3 regions of the Xenorhabdus cabanillasii genome follow, and region 2 is predicted to be linked to each of the others. Evidence: predicted binding sites of a transcription regulator. Region 2 holds the regulator's gene; each other region holds the start of a gene.

Region 1 (4,778 bases), 3.5 Mb from region 2:
GAACTCTGTAGGGAGTAGAATTCAGGCATGATTTTTCAGTTTATTGTGATAGATTATCATTAAGTTTTATATGAATTCTATCCTAAATTGAGCACAGTCAGATTATAAGAATCGGGATTGGGGCCGAGACGTTTACCTATATCCAACCCTGCCATGGTAGCCAGATCTTCTTTCTCTAATTTGAAATCAAAAACGGCAAAATTTTCTTTAATACGGTGAGGTGTTACTGATTTGGGAATAACAATCATGCCAGAATCAAGATGCCAGCGAATAACAATTTGAGCCGGTGTTTTTTCGTATTTAGCAGCCAGTCTTTCAACAATTGGGTGATCAAAAACGCCTTTTCCACCGCGAGACAATGGGCTCCAGGATTCAGTTGTAATATGGTGGGTAGCATTCCATGAATGAAGTTGTCGCTGTTGCATCAGTGGATGCAGTTCGATTTGATTGATTACAGGTGCGACACCTGTTTCTGATATTAATTTCTGTAAATGTTCAATGTGAAAATTACATACACCAATACTGCGCACCAGTCCCGATTCTTTCAACCCAATGAATTGTTTCCATATTTCAACATACTTATCTTGCAGGGGCACGGGCCAGTGAATTAGGTAGAGATCGACGTAATCCAGTTTTAGCCGATCCAGGCTTTCTTGCAATGCAATTTGTGCATCCTGATGGCGATCATTCCACAGTTTGGTTGTGATAAAAATCTCTTCGCGTGGAATATTGCTTTCTTGTAATGCTTTCCCTACGCCTTTTTCATTGTGATAAATTGCCGCAGTGTCAATAGAACGATAGCCTACTTCCAATGCGGTGTGGATAGCGTTAACAACCTGCTCATTACTCGCTTGCCAAACCCCAAGCCCTAATTGTGGCATGAGGTTTCCATCTGCGAGTTTAATTATTGTCTGCTGACCCATTTTTACCTCCTTCAGATTTGGCATATCAGATGGACGCTTCGTAAATTCGCTTACTGGCAGCAAGCGTAATATCCTGGTGTTCACCTAACACAATCAAACCTTGCTGTTTTAGTTTTCTGAGCATACTCGGTATTGGACTGCCATCAAGCTGAAATATCCGAATACGTTCAGCATATTGCAGGAGTTTTTTACGTTTGGCATCCTATTTTTCTTGCAGTAACAGAGTCCACTCTATTCAAGGTTACTTAATTTTTCTGTCAAAACTTGGTCAGAATTCAAATCATTGACAATCATGATACCTGTCGGAGCGGACTCTAATTGTTTAACTTTTAGGATTGATGAGTTAATAACCAGAGAAAGCAAAGAGTTTTGCAATAGCGGTGAATAACCAATATATTCATTTACGTTTTCTTGATGACGCTTGTTTGTGACGCCAATACATCAATAAAGATGCGATAAGACCGCTGATCAACAAAATGACAGGCAAGATCATCAAAATATTCATGACCAAATCCTGATGCGCTTTGATGAAGGGGATTTGATTCAAGATATAGCCAAAACTCACGATTATGATGACCCATAAGAAGCCACTTAACCAATTAAAAAATTGAAAGCGTTTATTATTCAGTCCAGAAATACCTGCAAAAGTTGGCAGGAGAGTACGGACAAAGGCGAGAAAACGCCCGATGAGCAACGCCGCCAGGCCATGTTTGGCAAATAAGGTATTGGCACGTTGGCGATACTGTAGAGGAAGTTGAGCCAACCAGTTCTTGACGATCCGGGTATGACCTAACCAACGTCCTTGCAAATAACCTAACCAACATCCGAGACTTGCTGCAATAGTCAGTAAAATGATGGTTGGAAAGAACCCCATAACACCTTTAGCTATTAACGCACCAGCAAGGACCAGAAGAGTATCACCGGGCAAAAATGCGGCGGGTAACAAACCGTTTTCTAACACCAGCGTGACAAAGATGACACCATAAATAATCCAGATGACATCGGGATTGGCGAGTTGGGTAAAATCATGCTGCCAAAGTGCATGCACGATCCCGCTTAACGTTTCCATTATTTATCCTGTAATTTTTACACGATACTTTTACACAACAGTTTTTGAACAATAGCTTTTGAACAACAACAAAAAGTATCAAATAAGCACATGTGTCCCAGTGTACCGCAAAATTGCCGCAGGCGAGTTGATTTGAAGAGAATCAATGGAAGATAAGGAAAGAAAACAGTGGCCATCTGTAGTGGGAAGATAGCCATTCAGGGGCACGATCATTATGTATTTAGTTATTTATGTTAACGCACAGCAATGCGGGTAAAAGCGGCATCCAAGTCAGCAATCAGATCCTGGGGATTTTCGAGTCCGATATGTACACGGATTAATGTTCTTGTTTTTTTAGGGAAATGATAGTTGCGTAAAGTCGCGAGTGATTCAGGTGATATGCCCAAAATTAACGATTCAAATCCTCCCCAGGAAAACGCCATTTTAAAATGTTGTAAATTATCAAGATAATCAGAAAGCTGAGTGGGAGTCAGGTTAATATTCAGGAGGAAAGAGAACAACCCGCTGGAGCCGGTGAAGTCACGTTGAAAGTAGTGATGTCCGGGACAAGAAGGTAGAGCGGGGTGATAAACCTCAGCGACTTCAGGCCGTTGGGATAGCCATTTAGCAATTTCAAGACTGCTTTCTTCATGTTGTTTTAAGCGGACAGCCAGCGTATGTAATCCACGGGTTGCGGAATAAACTGTATCGGGGTCGGCAATTTGTCCCATCAGATAAGAATTTTCCCGCAATTGATCCCAACAGCGCTTATTGGCGACAGCCGTGCCCAACATGCCATCCGAATGGCCGATGATATATTTTGTGGCGGATTGAATAGAAATATCGACGCCAAAATCCAGTGCCTTGAAGAGAATACCGGCAGCCCATGTATTATCGAGCATAATGACAATTTCAGGATTAATCTGCCGGGCAGCCTGCACGATAGCAGGGACATCCTGAACCTCCATCGTGAGGGAACCGGGGGATTCCAGAAAGATGACCTTTGTATTTGGTTGAATAAGTGTGGCAATCTCTTTTCCGATCATTGGGTCAAAGTAATTTGTGGAAATATTCAGCTTCTTGAGAACATGATTGCAAAACTCTTGTGTAGGCTCATAGGCTGTCCCTGCTACTAAAATATGATCACCTGTCTCTACAAATGACAGAATGCTGTTGGTAATAGCGGCTGTACCGGATGGATACAGGGCACACCCCACGCCACCTTCCAGCTCTGCCATTGCTTCCTGAAAAGCAAAATGCGTTAATGTGCCACGACGCCCATAGAATAGTTCACCGTTAGCACGGTGTTTTATGGCATATCTCAGATCTTCAACCGTTTTGAAAATGACGGATGAAGTTCGTTGGATAATAGGGTTGACAGCATTAAGCGTGAATTTATGCTTTCTTCCGACATCAACCAGTCTGGTCTCCAGTTTCTTTTCTTCTGCCATATAATTTTCCCCTCAATTAACGTTGATTACTCAAATAATCATTGCAAGTTAAAAGATTTGTCACGTTTTTTACAAAGGGATTCTTGCAACTTGACGAAAATTCAAGGTGATCGGTGATAGTGAAAAGGAGGGTGATAGTGAAAAGGAGGGTGGTAGTGAAATCGCGCCTTTTCATTACCACTTTTTTATTAAATAGTAATGATAATTACTATCAAATCGCTCAATGTCTGATATCATTTGGAATGGACTTTTCCCTCACGTGATGAAAAGCATGAAATAGGGTTAAACGGAACCTTATCAGTTGGAAAAGCGAGCTCTGGCTCAGGATATATTAGGATTAGCAAGATGAGTAAACGCGATTCATTGCTAAGTAACAGAATCTATAAAAAAGAGAGTAAGGCTAACTGATGCGTAATTTGACAGCTTCTATTCTATTGGCACTCGGGTTAACAGGTTCAGCGTGGGCTAATACCGCACCAGCTAATACCGTACCAGCTCATACCGTACCAACAACAGCGGCTGCTGCGCCAGAAAATCAGGCTGCCCCTCAGCCGGCAACATCGGTATCTTCTGCGGCTGCGCAAGCAGAGGCGGCGAAAGCAGATACACCGCAAGGCGAAGCTCAGAAAACGGATGCGTCAGCGACGGCTGAACAGCAAACAGTAACTACCGAGGTAACTGAAATAACAGAAACAGACGCAGCGGAATCAACGGTTGTGGAAGGTTCTGAAAACTTATCCAGTGGTTTTGCAACAGATCTGTCCGTTTGGGGGATGTATCAGAATGCGGATGTCGTGGTAAAAAGCGTCATGGTAGGTTTGGTGATTGCTTCTGTTATTACATGGGCACTTTTCTTCTCCAAAGGAAGCGAATTATTCATGGCTCGTCGCCGTTTACGCAGAGAGCAACTGGCATTGGCAGACACTGCTAATCTGGATGCAGCCGTGAAAATTGCCGCTGATTTCGGTAAGAATAGTATCAGCCGCCTGTTATTGAACGAAGCACAGTCTGAACGCAACTTATCTGCTGAAAGCATTGATAAAGATGGAACCAAAGAGCGTACCTCATTCCGCATGGAGCGTGCTGTTGCGGCAATCAGCCGTCATATGGGGCGTGGAAACGGTTATCTGGCGACTATCGGCGCGATTTCACCGTTTGTCGGCCTGTTTGGTACTGTCTGGGGGATCATGAACAGCTTCATTGGTATCGCACATTCACAAACTACTAACCTGGCGGTTGTTGCTCCGGGTATTGCAGAAGCACTCTTGGCGACAGCCTTGGGTCTGGTCGCTGCAATTCCGGCGGTAGTTATCTATAACGTTTTTGCCCGTGTGATTTCATCATACCGTGGGCAAG
Region 2 (4,778 bases):
ATGGGGCCGCTTGTAATCGGGTTAATATCACATTGACCAATGGCGATCAGGCAATTGATTCTGCGGATTGGGCACTCTATTTTCATAGCATTCGCCAAATTCTGAAAGTTGAGAATGAGCAATACAAAATCACGCATATCACAGGTGACTTGTATAAATTAGAACCGACAGAAAAGTTCAGGGGGATCAAGGCTAAAGAAAAGGTCTCACTGCCAATCATTGGTGAATACTGGCAGATTTACAGTACAGATTTTATGCCACGCTGGTATGCCACTTCAGGTAATGCTATTCCCAAAGTACTGACTAATACTGATACTGAGGATCTGAGTGCATTTTTATCTGATTTTAAAGGGGAGCAGTGGAAACGAACTACAACGGATAACAATATCCTGATGACGCCCGAAAGCCGTTTTGAGAAAAACAGCCAGATGTCATTAATTGATGAGGATAAACTGCGTGGGCAAATTATCCCGACGCCCAGAAAATTGTCCATTCATTCACAGGATGTCAATTTGTCTCATGGTGTGAGATTGGAACTGGGGGGGTTGAGTGACGCTTCAGTTCGGGTTATTCGAGAGCGTTTTGCTGACTATAACATTAAGTTAACCAATAGCGGTTATCGGATTGCGACTCAGATTAATGCGAATAAATTTACCGGTGATTGGCGGGTTAAAGGGGCTTATTCCCTGAATATCACTACTAAGGGAGCGCAAATTGTTGCTTTTGATGAGTCCGGTGTATTTTATGGCCTGCAATCACTGTTTTCCCTTCTTCCGGCCAATGGTGTACCGAAAATAGCCACATTAACAGCAAAAGACGCACCCAGATTTGAATATCGGGGTATGTTTCTTGATGTCGGACGGAATTTCCATAGTAAAGAGGCTGTCTTGCGTCTGCTCGATCAAATGGCGGCTTATAAACTGAATAAATTCCATTTCCATTTGAGTGATGATGAAGGCTGGCGTCTGGAAATTCCCGGTTTACCGGAATTAACAGAAATCGGCAGCAAACGTTGTCATGATTTAACTGAGACACAATGTTTGTTACCGCAATTAGGCTCAGGGCCAGCAAGTAATAATATGGGAAGTGGCTATTTTAGCCGTCAGGATTACATTGATATCTTGAAATATGCTAAGGCTCGTCAGATAGAGGTGATCCCGGAAATTGATATTCCGGCCCATGCCCGTGCAGCGGTAATGTCTATGGAAGCCCGTTATAAAAAATTGTTGGCAGAAGGAAAGGTGCAGGAAGCCAATGAATACCGTTTGCTCGACCCGACAGATACCTCAAATACGACATCTGTACAGTTTTACGATCGTCATAGCTATCTGAACCCGTGCATGGATTCTTCCAAACGTTTTGTTGACAAAGTCATCAGTGAAATCGTTGCCATGCACAAAGAAGCCGGGACATCACTGAAAACATGGCACTTTGGCGGTGATGAAGCGAAAAATATTCGTTTGGGGGCGGGTTATCAGGATAAAGATGGCCCAATTGAACCGGGTAAAGGGATCATAAATAAAAAAATCGAAGACAAGCCATGGGCAAAATCTCAGGTTTGTCAAAAAATGATTGCGAAGGGCATTATCAAAGATGTTGATGAGCTGGCCAGTTACTTTGCGATTGAAGTTAGTAAGATTGTCAATGCTCATGGTATTGAGACGATGCAGTCATGGCAGGATGGTCTGAAACATGCGAAATCGGCGAAAGACTTTGCTACTCAGTACGTTACGGTAAACTTTTGGGATACTCTCTATTGGGGAGGTTATGATTCCGTTAATGACTGGGCAAACAAGGGCTATCGTGTTGTTGTTTCCAGCCCTGATTATGTTTACCTAGATATGCCGTACGAAGTCAATCCCAAAGAGCGGGGCTATTATTGGGCATCTCGTTTTAATGATGAAGCCAAAATCTTCAGTTTTGCACCAGATAATATGCCACAAAATGCCGAAACTTCGGTGGATATCAATGGCAACTATTTCAATACCACCAGTAATAAACGTTGGCCGGGGGCGTATGGGGTGTCAGGTCTATTATGGAGTGAAACAGTGCGGACTGATCAGCAAATGGAATATATGATTTATCCGCGTTTACTGCCGCTGGCGGAACGTGCGTGGCATCAGGCTGAATGGGAACAGAATTACCAGCAGGGCAGAGAGTATAAAGGCGGAGTCACACGGTATGTTGAAACCGATAAACTCAATAATGATTGGCGCCGTTTTGCCAATTTAATGGGGCAACGTGAGATGGCAAAACTGGATAAGGCGCATGTTGCATATCGATTACCAATACCAGGGGCAAGGATTGTGTCAGGGACATTGGAAGCGAACATTGCTTTGCCCGGGCTGGCAATTCAGTATTCGTTGAATGATGGTAAAACCTGGGAAATTTATGATGACAGACAAAGACCGCACGTCGAAGGTAAAGTGAAAGTCCGTTCTGTTAGTACTGATGGTAAACGTTTCAGCCGAATTGAAGATGTATATCAAAAATAATCGTTTGTAAAAAAGCAACCTGCCGATTAGCTTAGGCTAATCGGCAGCAGCTTCTTTCGACAAGAGCAGATATTGGAAGTGAGTAGTAAATCGTATGTATTACTTCTTATCGTGCCTTCTTATCATGCTTTCTCATCATGTAACGTACTATCTTTACGGCAATCACCTGTAGTACAGTGACCATACAAATAGAGACTATGATTTGACAACTTGATTCCATGACGTGCAGCAATATCCTTCTGACGTTCTTCAATGGACTCATCGCTGAACTCAATCACTTTGCCGCAGTCGAGACAAATCAGATGGTCGTGGTGATGTTGCTGAGTGAGTTCAAAAACCGATTTACCGCCTTCAAAATTGTGGCGAGTAACAATGCCGGCATCATCGAACTGGTTCAACACGCGATAGACAGTGGCGAGGCCAATCTCTTCACCGATATCAATCAGTTTTTTGTAGAGATCTTCCGCACTGACATGATGGCATTCTGGATCCTGTAGCACTTCCAGAATTTTCAGGCGAGGAAGTGTTACTTTAAGTCCAGCATTTTTCAATGCTTTATTGTTGTCGGTCATGCGGATTTAGTCCTGTAACTTGAGTTTAGTGAACTTGTGATACTTGGGGTATCGTGAGAGAATCATGATTTAGTTTCATGCTGTAGATTATAGGCACGGATATTGAAAATGAAAACCATGCCCGCTTCGCTATCATGACACATAATTCAAGAATTATCCCGCGCAAAAGGTAATTGTTTCCTTATACACACACGAGGGCATCTTTTATTATGCGCCGAGGATTTCTGACAGGCTCATTTCAGCCTTAATCTGCTGTACCCAAGCATCAACACGCTCTTCGGTCAATTCTGGTTGGCGATCTTCATCAATAGCAAGACCAATGAAGTGATTATCATCAGCCATACCTTTGGATACTTCAAAGTGATACCCTTCAGTTGGCCAGTGACCAACAATAATTGCACCACGAGGTTCGATAATATCGCGGATGGTGCCCATAGCATCACAGAAATATTCTGCATAATCTTCCTGATCACCACAACCAAACAGGGCAATTAACTTCCCTTCAAAATTGATCTCTTCCAGAGTCGGGAAGAAATCATCCCAGTCACATTGAGCTTCACCGTAGTACCAGGTTGGAATGCCTAGCAGCAGGATATCGAAGGCTTCAAGATCTTCCTTGCTGCTTTTGGCAATATCGTGAACTTCCGCAACATCAGCACCGCCCAGTTTTTCTTGGATCATTTTGGCAATGTTCTCTGTGTTGCCAGTGTCGCTGCCGAAGAATATACCTATTATTGCCATAAAGTAGATTAACCTCTTGTTCTATTAGTGTATTAAATCCATACACGTCACGCTGAAATCAGCAGGAAAAATAGCAGTTTTATTAAAATGAAAAACGTTATTTTGACCAAACATCAGTGACAAATCTGTCAGATTTGTGTGGTGACGCGGCTTCACTCTGTTGAATTAAAGCCGTTAATTGGCAAGGTGATCCTCTGTTGCCAGTTGGGCCAGCAACATTTGTTCAATCAATTCACTGCGGCTGATATTGCGCTGTTTTGCCAGATGGTTGAGAGCACCAACAGCATCTTCATTGAGTTTTAGTTCCACCCGACGTAGTCCTTTGACTTTATCCCGGCGCAACTGGTTGCGTTTGTTGATCCTAAGCTGTTCATCTCTGGACAACGGATTTGTTTTAGGTCGCCCTGGCCTGCGTTCATCTGCGAACAAATCCAGTGTGGTGCGATCAGTTTGTTCTTTTGCCATAAATTCGATTGATAAAGGGCGTGTACCAATAATATAGCGGGCAATGATACCTTAGCTGGACGCGTGTCGCTACTGGTTGATGGGAGAGATTGTTGGTTGATAAGAGGGATTGTCGGGTTCAGTCATAATTCAGACATAATAATGTAGGGAAAGTGGTGTATAGGGTGATGTATAACAAGTACGGTATGAAAGAGAAATAAAACGGAGAAAAGGGAATAGCGCTGGTCTGATTAAGGCAAATGCCTTAATCAGAAAGCGGTTGTAAGGGTTATGGAGTAAAGGCTTTTCGTATCATATAAGTAAAAGCTTCAAGGCTCTCACGCCACTCAAAATCAGATCCCATGACTTGCTTGCCGATAGCGCCGTCAACGGCGATCATCAACCAGGAAGCAGTCTGTTCAGCATTAAGTTTTTTATCAATTTCCCCGTTCGCAATGCCTTTATTGAGTAATAACGTTAAACGCTCCCGGACTTTTTTCTCATTCTCGATAAATATCTTATTAAT
Region 3 (4,778 bases), 3.1 Mb from region 2:
GGAAAATTGGAATATATTGCTAAAATTTGCATAGTCACTTTTCCCGTATTGATATTTCAAATAGTAATAATTACTGCCTGGTTTAAGAGCAGTTCACTTTCGTTTTTTTCGTGTTTGATTACGCTAAATCCAAAATCATAAAAATATGTTCTGCTCCATCTTCCAAATAAATCTCTCCACGGGCTTGATAACCGAGGCTTTCATAAAACGGTTTCGCATGATATTGAGAAGATAATCCGATGGCCGCAATATTATTTTTGCGACCATAATCTTCAATAAATTCCATAACTTTATGACCAATTCCCCGACCGCGATATTTCTTTAATACCGCAACACGACCGACTTTAAGCATATTATTGTCACTGGTGATTGCCCTTAAGACTGCGATTGGCTTTTCATCGTCATATGTCACTACATGCAGGGCAATATCATCATACCCATCGATATCAATATCAGCCGCAAACCCCTGTTCATCCGTAAATACCTGTCTGCGAATGTCAAATGCCTGCTGAATTAACTCGGGATTCTGTCTTCCTATACTGTATTTTATCTGCATTATTATGTCCTGAGTGTGATTTGCAAAGTAAACCCTAACCTACTTTTAAATAGATAAGTAAGTCAAGCCAGAGGAATAGAAAGCTATTCTTACGAATTATGAAAAAAATTATATGTAAAAAAATAAGGGCAATCATTTTCAGATCACCCTTCTAATACTAAAACCATCATACACAGATAAGATATCAAATTGATAAATTAACCTTCCTCTTTTTTACTATTATCACCTTTAAGGCTGTTGATTAAATCATCCGTTTTTTTATCGGTATCAGATTTTATTTCTTTCGACTTCGACTTTACTTCATCTGCAAACTGATTAATTTTATCCGTGGCCTGTTGTTGTATCTCCCCCGCTTTGGCTGTCATCTTATCCGCTGCATCATTTAGGGATTTTGTCACATTGCCCTTTATATCAGCCGTCTTGGAAGACGGCGTTTGACTTACCGCATCATGAGTAGAATGGTTTATATTACCCTGTTTTTCCTTGGATTTATCTACCGACTCACGCTTTCCACCCGTAGCATTGTCTTTCATGTCCTGTGATTTTTCTTTTTCATTATCCGTCACTTCTGAGTTTTTCTGCTCAGTATCCGTTTTCATTTGAGATGTATTATCTTCAGTTTGATGGGTTGAATCCTCCGCTTTTTTGGAAGCGTCATCACAGCCTGCAATAAATGCCACAATTCCTACCAAGAACAGCGTACTAAGAATCTTCTTCATTGACTAACCCCTTGAAATTACGGAAATGACCTTGCGAATGAGTGTCCTGGTTGTTATGCCACAACATCCCATAAGCACTTTGCAGCAAACTATGCCAATAAAATCATGCCAATAAAATCATATCGACAAAAACCATACAAATAAAAATAATTCTCATTTTTATTTGCCCGATTTGATTTCCTGGGTGACTTATAGCAATGCAATATTTAATACAGACACATTTCGGGAAATTTATGGCAAATAATAGTCAATATTTAGAAAAACGCCCAATTGCGATCCTTATCCGAAAAATTTTAAGCGGTACATTCTCAGGTACGCTGATGTTGGGTGCTATCTTTTCCAGCCAGGTTTTAGCAACTGAAAACCCCTCAGAACGGAAATCAGAAAAGAAAAATAAGGTAATACAACTATCGACTCTTTCGGTTACAGGAAGTACACGTAATAGTACCAGTGCGGGTAGTTCTGCACTCAAAAAGGAAGATATCGATCGGACTCAGGCGGATAATATTGCTCAATTGCTTGAGCAGCTTCCCGGCGTTTCAATGTCAGGTTCACCGCGCCCCGGTGGACAAACATTAAATATCTGGGGAATGGGAGAATCAGAAGATGTCAAAATCACACTGGATGATGCGCCAAAAGGATTCGAAAAATATCGTCAGGGTTCTATTTTTATTGAACCTGAATTAATCAAACGTATTGATGTGGATAAAGGGCCACACAACTTATTGAATGGCAACGGTGGATTTGGTGGCTCTGTCAAAGTTGTGACAAAAGATGCCAGTGATTTACTACGCCCTGATGAGGATTGGGGTGGCTTTATTAAACAAAGTTACCACACCAATGACAGACAATGGATCAACAGCATTGCATTATACGGCAGAGATCCCAACGGCTATGCTGATGGATTGCTATATGTCAGCAAACGCGATGGTCATAATATCAAGCGTCCTGATGGTACACGTTTTGAATTTTCACAAAACAACCAAACATCTTATTTATTGAAAACCAACTTTTATCCCAGTGATACACATACGGTGAGCTTGTCCGCTATGCGCTCTGAATCGGATGGCTGGCAACCCTGGGCAGCTAAACGGGATAAAATGAAAGTTCCATCTGATGCTGAAGTCAAACAATATGGCTGGGATGGTGCCTGGAAAAGAAAACTGGTCTTCCGTGATCAAATCGATCAAAACTATTCCGCCAAATGGAATATCGCACCGGAAGACAATCCATGGATAAATTTAACACTCACCTATGCTTATTCCAAAACCAAGCAAAACGATAGTCGCCCTGAGAATGCTTCATCCTCATCCTCTTTCAGTGGGTTAATGGGTAATAAAAGCTGGGCTGATTACACAGACAATTTGGTTGACGCCAATAATAATAGCGTGTTCTCAACAGGTATAATCGAACATGAATTAATAGCGGGAGCCCGTTGGCATAAGAATCAACGCAACGTGTTAATGTTCGATAAGGGTAATAAAAATAAAGCTGAGTATAATTACGGCTATTACCAACCTTACTATATGCCAGCTGGTGATCAATACACTTACAGCGTATATATGCAGGATTCCTTGAAACTTGGGAACATCACAGTTACACCAGGAGTTCGCTATGATCATGTTAAAAATAGTGGGGAAGAAAATAAGGCACCTCGCTTTAACAACAAATCACCTGAAGTCAATCATGACTATAACAGTGTGACTTATACTGGCTGGACACCTCATTTGGGCATAATGTGGAAAGCCAGTAAAAATCTTTCATTATTTGGAGATATCAGCCGCACATGGAGAGCCCCACTGGTAGATGAACAGTATGAAGTTCAGTCAGCAATAACCAGTCTTCCTGGCTCCAGCCGTAATCTTAAGGTTGAAAGAATGACAGGGATACGACTTGGTGCCATTCTCGATTACGATAATCTGATGTTTGAAAATGACAGCCTACAAATCCGTACGACCTTATTCCGTAATCGTGGTAAAGATGAAATCTTCAAAAGACGTGGGATTTATTGCACAGCACACATAAAAAGTGGTTCGAGTGACTCATGTGAAAAACCATTAGCAAATTATCGCAATCTACCAAGTTATACTATAGAAGGCCTGGAAATAGAGACCTTCTATGACAGCAACAATCTGTTTGGAAAATTCTCTTTCTCCACTATACGTGGCCAGCGTGATGCATCCATGCGCGATCCGTGGATAGGACATAAAACCTGGATTGCTGAAATTCCGCCAAGATCTGCACATGCTATGCTGGGGTTCAAAATTCCACAGTGGCAGATGGTGATGGGCTGGAAAGGTGATTTTGTCCGTAAGCAAGACCGTTCACCTGTCGATGGCGATCCAAAAGTATGGCATTGGTCACTGCCAAAAAGCAAAGGCTATGCCCTGCACGGACTGTTTGCAAGCTGGCGCCCGCCTCTTATGAAAGGCTTTGAAGCCCGGATCACTGTAGATAACCTGTTCAACCGTGATTACTATCCATACTTAGGAGAAGACGTTTCTGGTATTGGTCGCAATTACAAACTCAGTATTTCACAGCAATTCTGACTGACACTTAACCATTCAACTGATAATCCCCTTAAAAATTAAGAGGATTATCACTACAAGTCCCGTTGACTTTCATTAAATAAAAATAATAATCATTATCATTTTCAATCTAACTCATCAGGCAATACTACATGGCTGTGCAAAAAAGCACATTCGGGCACAATGAAATAGCCCTGCAACTCTACTGCGAACACCACAAATGGTTATGTAACTGGATCAAACAAAATTGTGTTTATTCACACCATGCAGAAGATCTCACCCATGATATTTTCATCAAATTGATCCAATCTTCAGATCTTGCTGATGTTCGTCATCCCAGAGCTTTTTTGATGACAATTGCCCGCAGGACTATCGCTAATTACTACCGCCGGAAAAAACTTGAAGATAATTATCTGGAGTATGTCAGTACAGTACCGAAAAACACGTCATCCCCATCAGAATACCGGCTTTTGTTGTTAGAACAATTAGAAAAGATAAACAAAACTCTTAATGAACTGCCGGAAAAAGTCAGACAGGCATTCCTGCTAACACGGCTACAAGGAATGCGCTATAAAGATGTGGCAGCAGATCTGGATGTTTCAACCAGCTCGGTAAAAAGCTACTTACAACTTGCTCACAGGAAGTGTCATCCTTTTAATATCCCGTAAGAAGCAGATAAAAACCCGCTGTTTTGTCTCACAGCGGGCTATCCTTAAGACGCTATTTTTTTAACTGGTGACTGTTTTTTCACAAGAAGAACATCATCAAAGAATGCGGTTTTTCTCCAGTTGCGCATAACGGGCGGCTTCTCTTGCCATACGTTTTTTACGCGCATCACAAGGTTCGGGACAATCACAGACTTTTTCAACACCAATGCTCCCTAAACCTCCACAGCTTCCCTGAATACTTTTGCGCTTAAAGATATAGCCCAATGCCATCCCCGCAAAAGCCAGCAGGAAAAAGATAAAGGCTGCG

What was found. Region 2 encodes Fur, which represses iron uptake genes when iron is present. Its sites were predicted from a motif close to ATAATAATGAGAACNACTATCAA; they were not measured.
Region 1: a site for Fur is predicted at 3,615-3,637, ahead of exbB (tonB-system energizer ExbB). Genes of this name have one in related genera too.
Region 3: a site for Fur is predicted at 1,416-1,438, ahead of BDD26_RS05845 (TonB-dependent hemoglobin/transferrin/lactoferrin family receptor). Genes of this name have one in related genera too.

What each region holds. Positions count from the first base shown of each region.
Region 1 covers NZ_QTUB01000001.1:787,684-792,461, forward strand. Annotated here, with positions in the region: gene dkgA (2,5-didehydrogluconate reductase DkgA) at 78-923, opposite strand; partial or broken gene BDD26_RS19945 (NADH-dependent alcohol dehydrogenase) at 949-1,119, opposite strand; gene BDD26_RS03985 (DedA family protein) at 1,321-1,992, opposite strand; gene metC (cystathionine beta-lyase) at 2,226-3,422, opposite strand; gene exbB (tonB-system energizer ExbB) at 3,830-4,778, shown strand, end outside.
Region 2 covers NZ_QTUB01000001.1:4,249,927-4,254,704, reverse strand. Annotated here, with positions in the region: gene BDD26_RS18965 (beta-N-acetylhexosaminidase) at 1-2,495, shown strand, start outside; gene fur (ferric iron uptake transcriptional regulator) at 2,618-3,067, opposite strand; gene fldA (flavodoxin FldA) at 3,275-3,808, opposite strand; gene ybfE (LexA regulated protein) at 3,983-4,273, opposite strand; gene BDD26_RS18945 (TetR/AcrR family transcriptional regulator) at 4,542-4,778, opposite strand, start outside.
Region 3 covers NZ_QTUB01000001.1:1,182,362-1,187,139, reverse strand. Annotated here, with positions in the region: gene BDD26_RS05855 (GNAT family N-acetyltransferase) at 119-556, opposite strand; gene BDD26_RS05850 (YtxH domain-containing protein) at 754-1,275, opposite strand; gene BDD26_RS05845 (TonB-dependent hemoglobin/transferrin/lactoferrin family receptor) at 1,509-3,824, shown strand; gene BDD26_RS05840 (sigma-70 family RNA polymerase sigma factor) at 3,956-4,471, shown strand; gene nqrM ((Na+)-NQR maturation NqrM) at 4,568-4,778, opposite strand, start outside.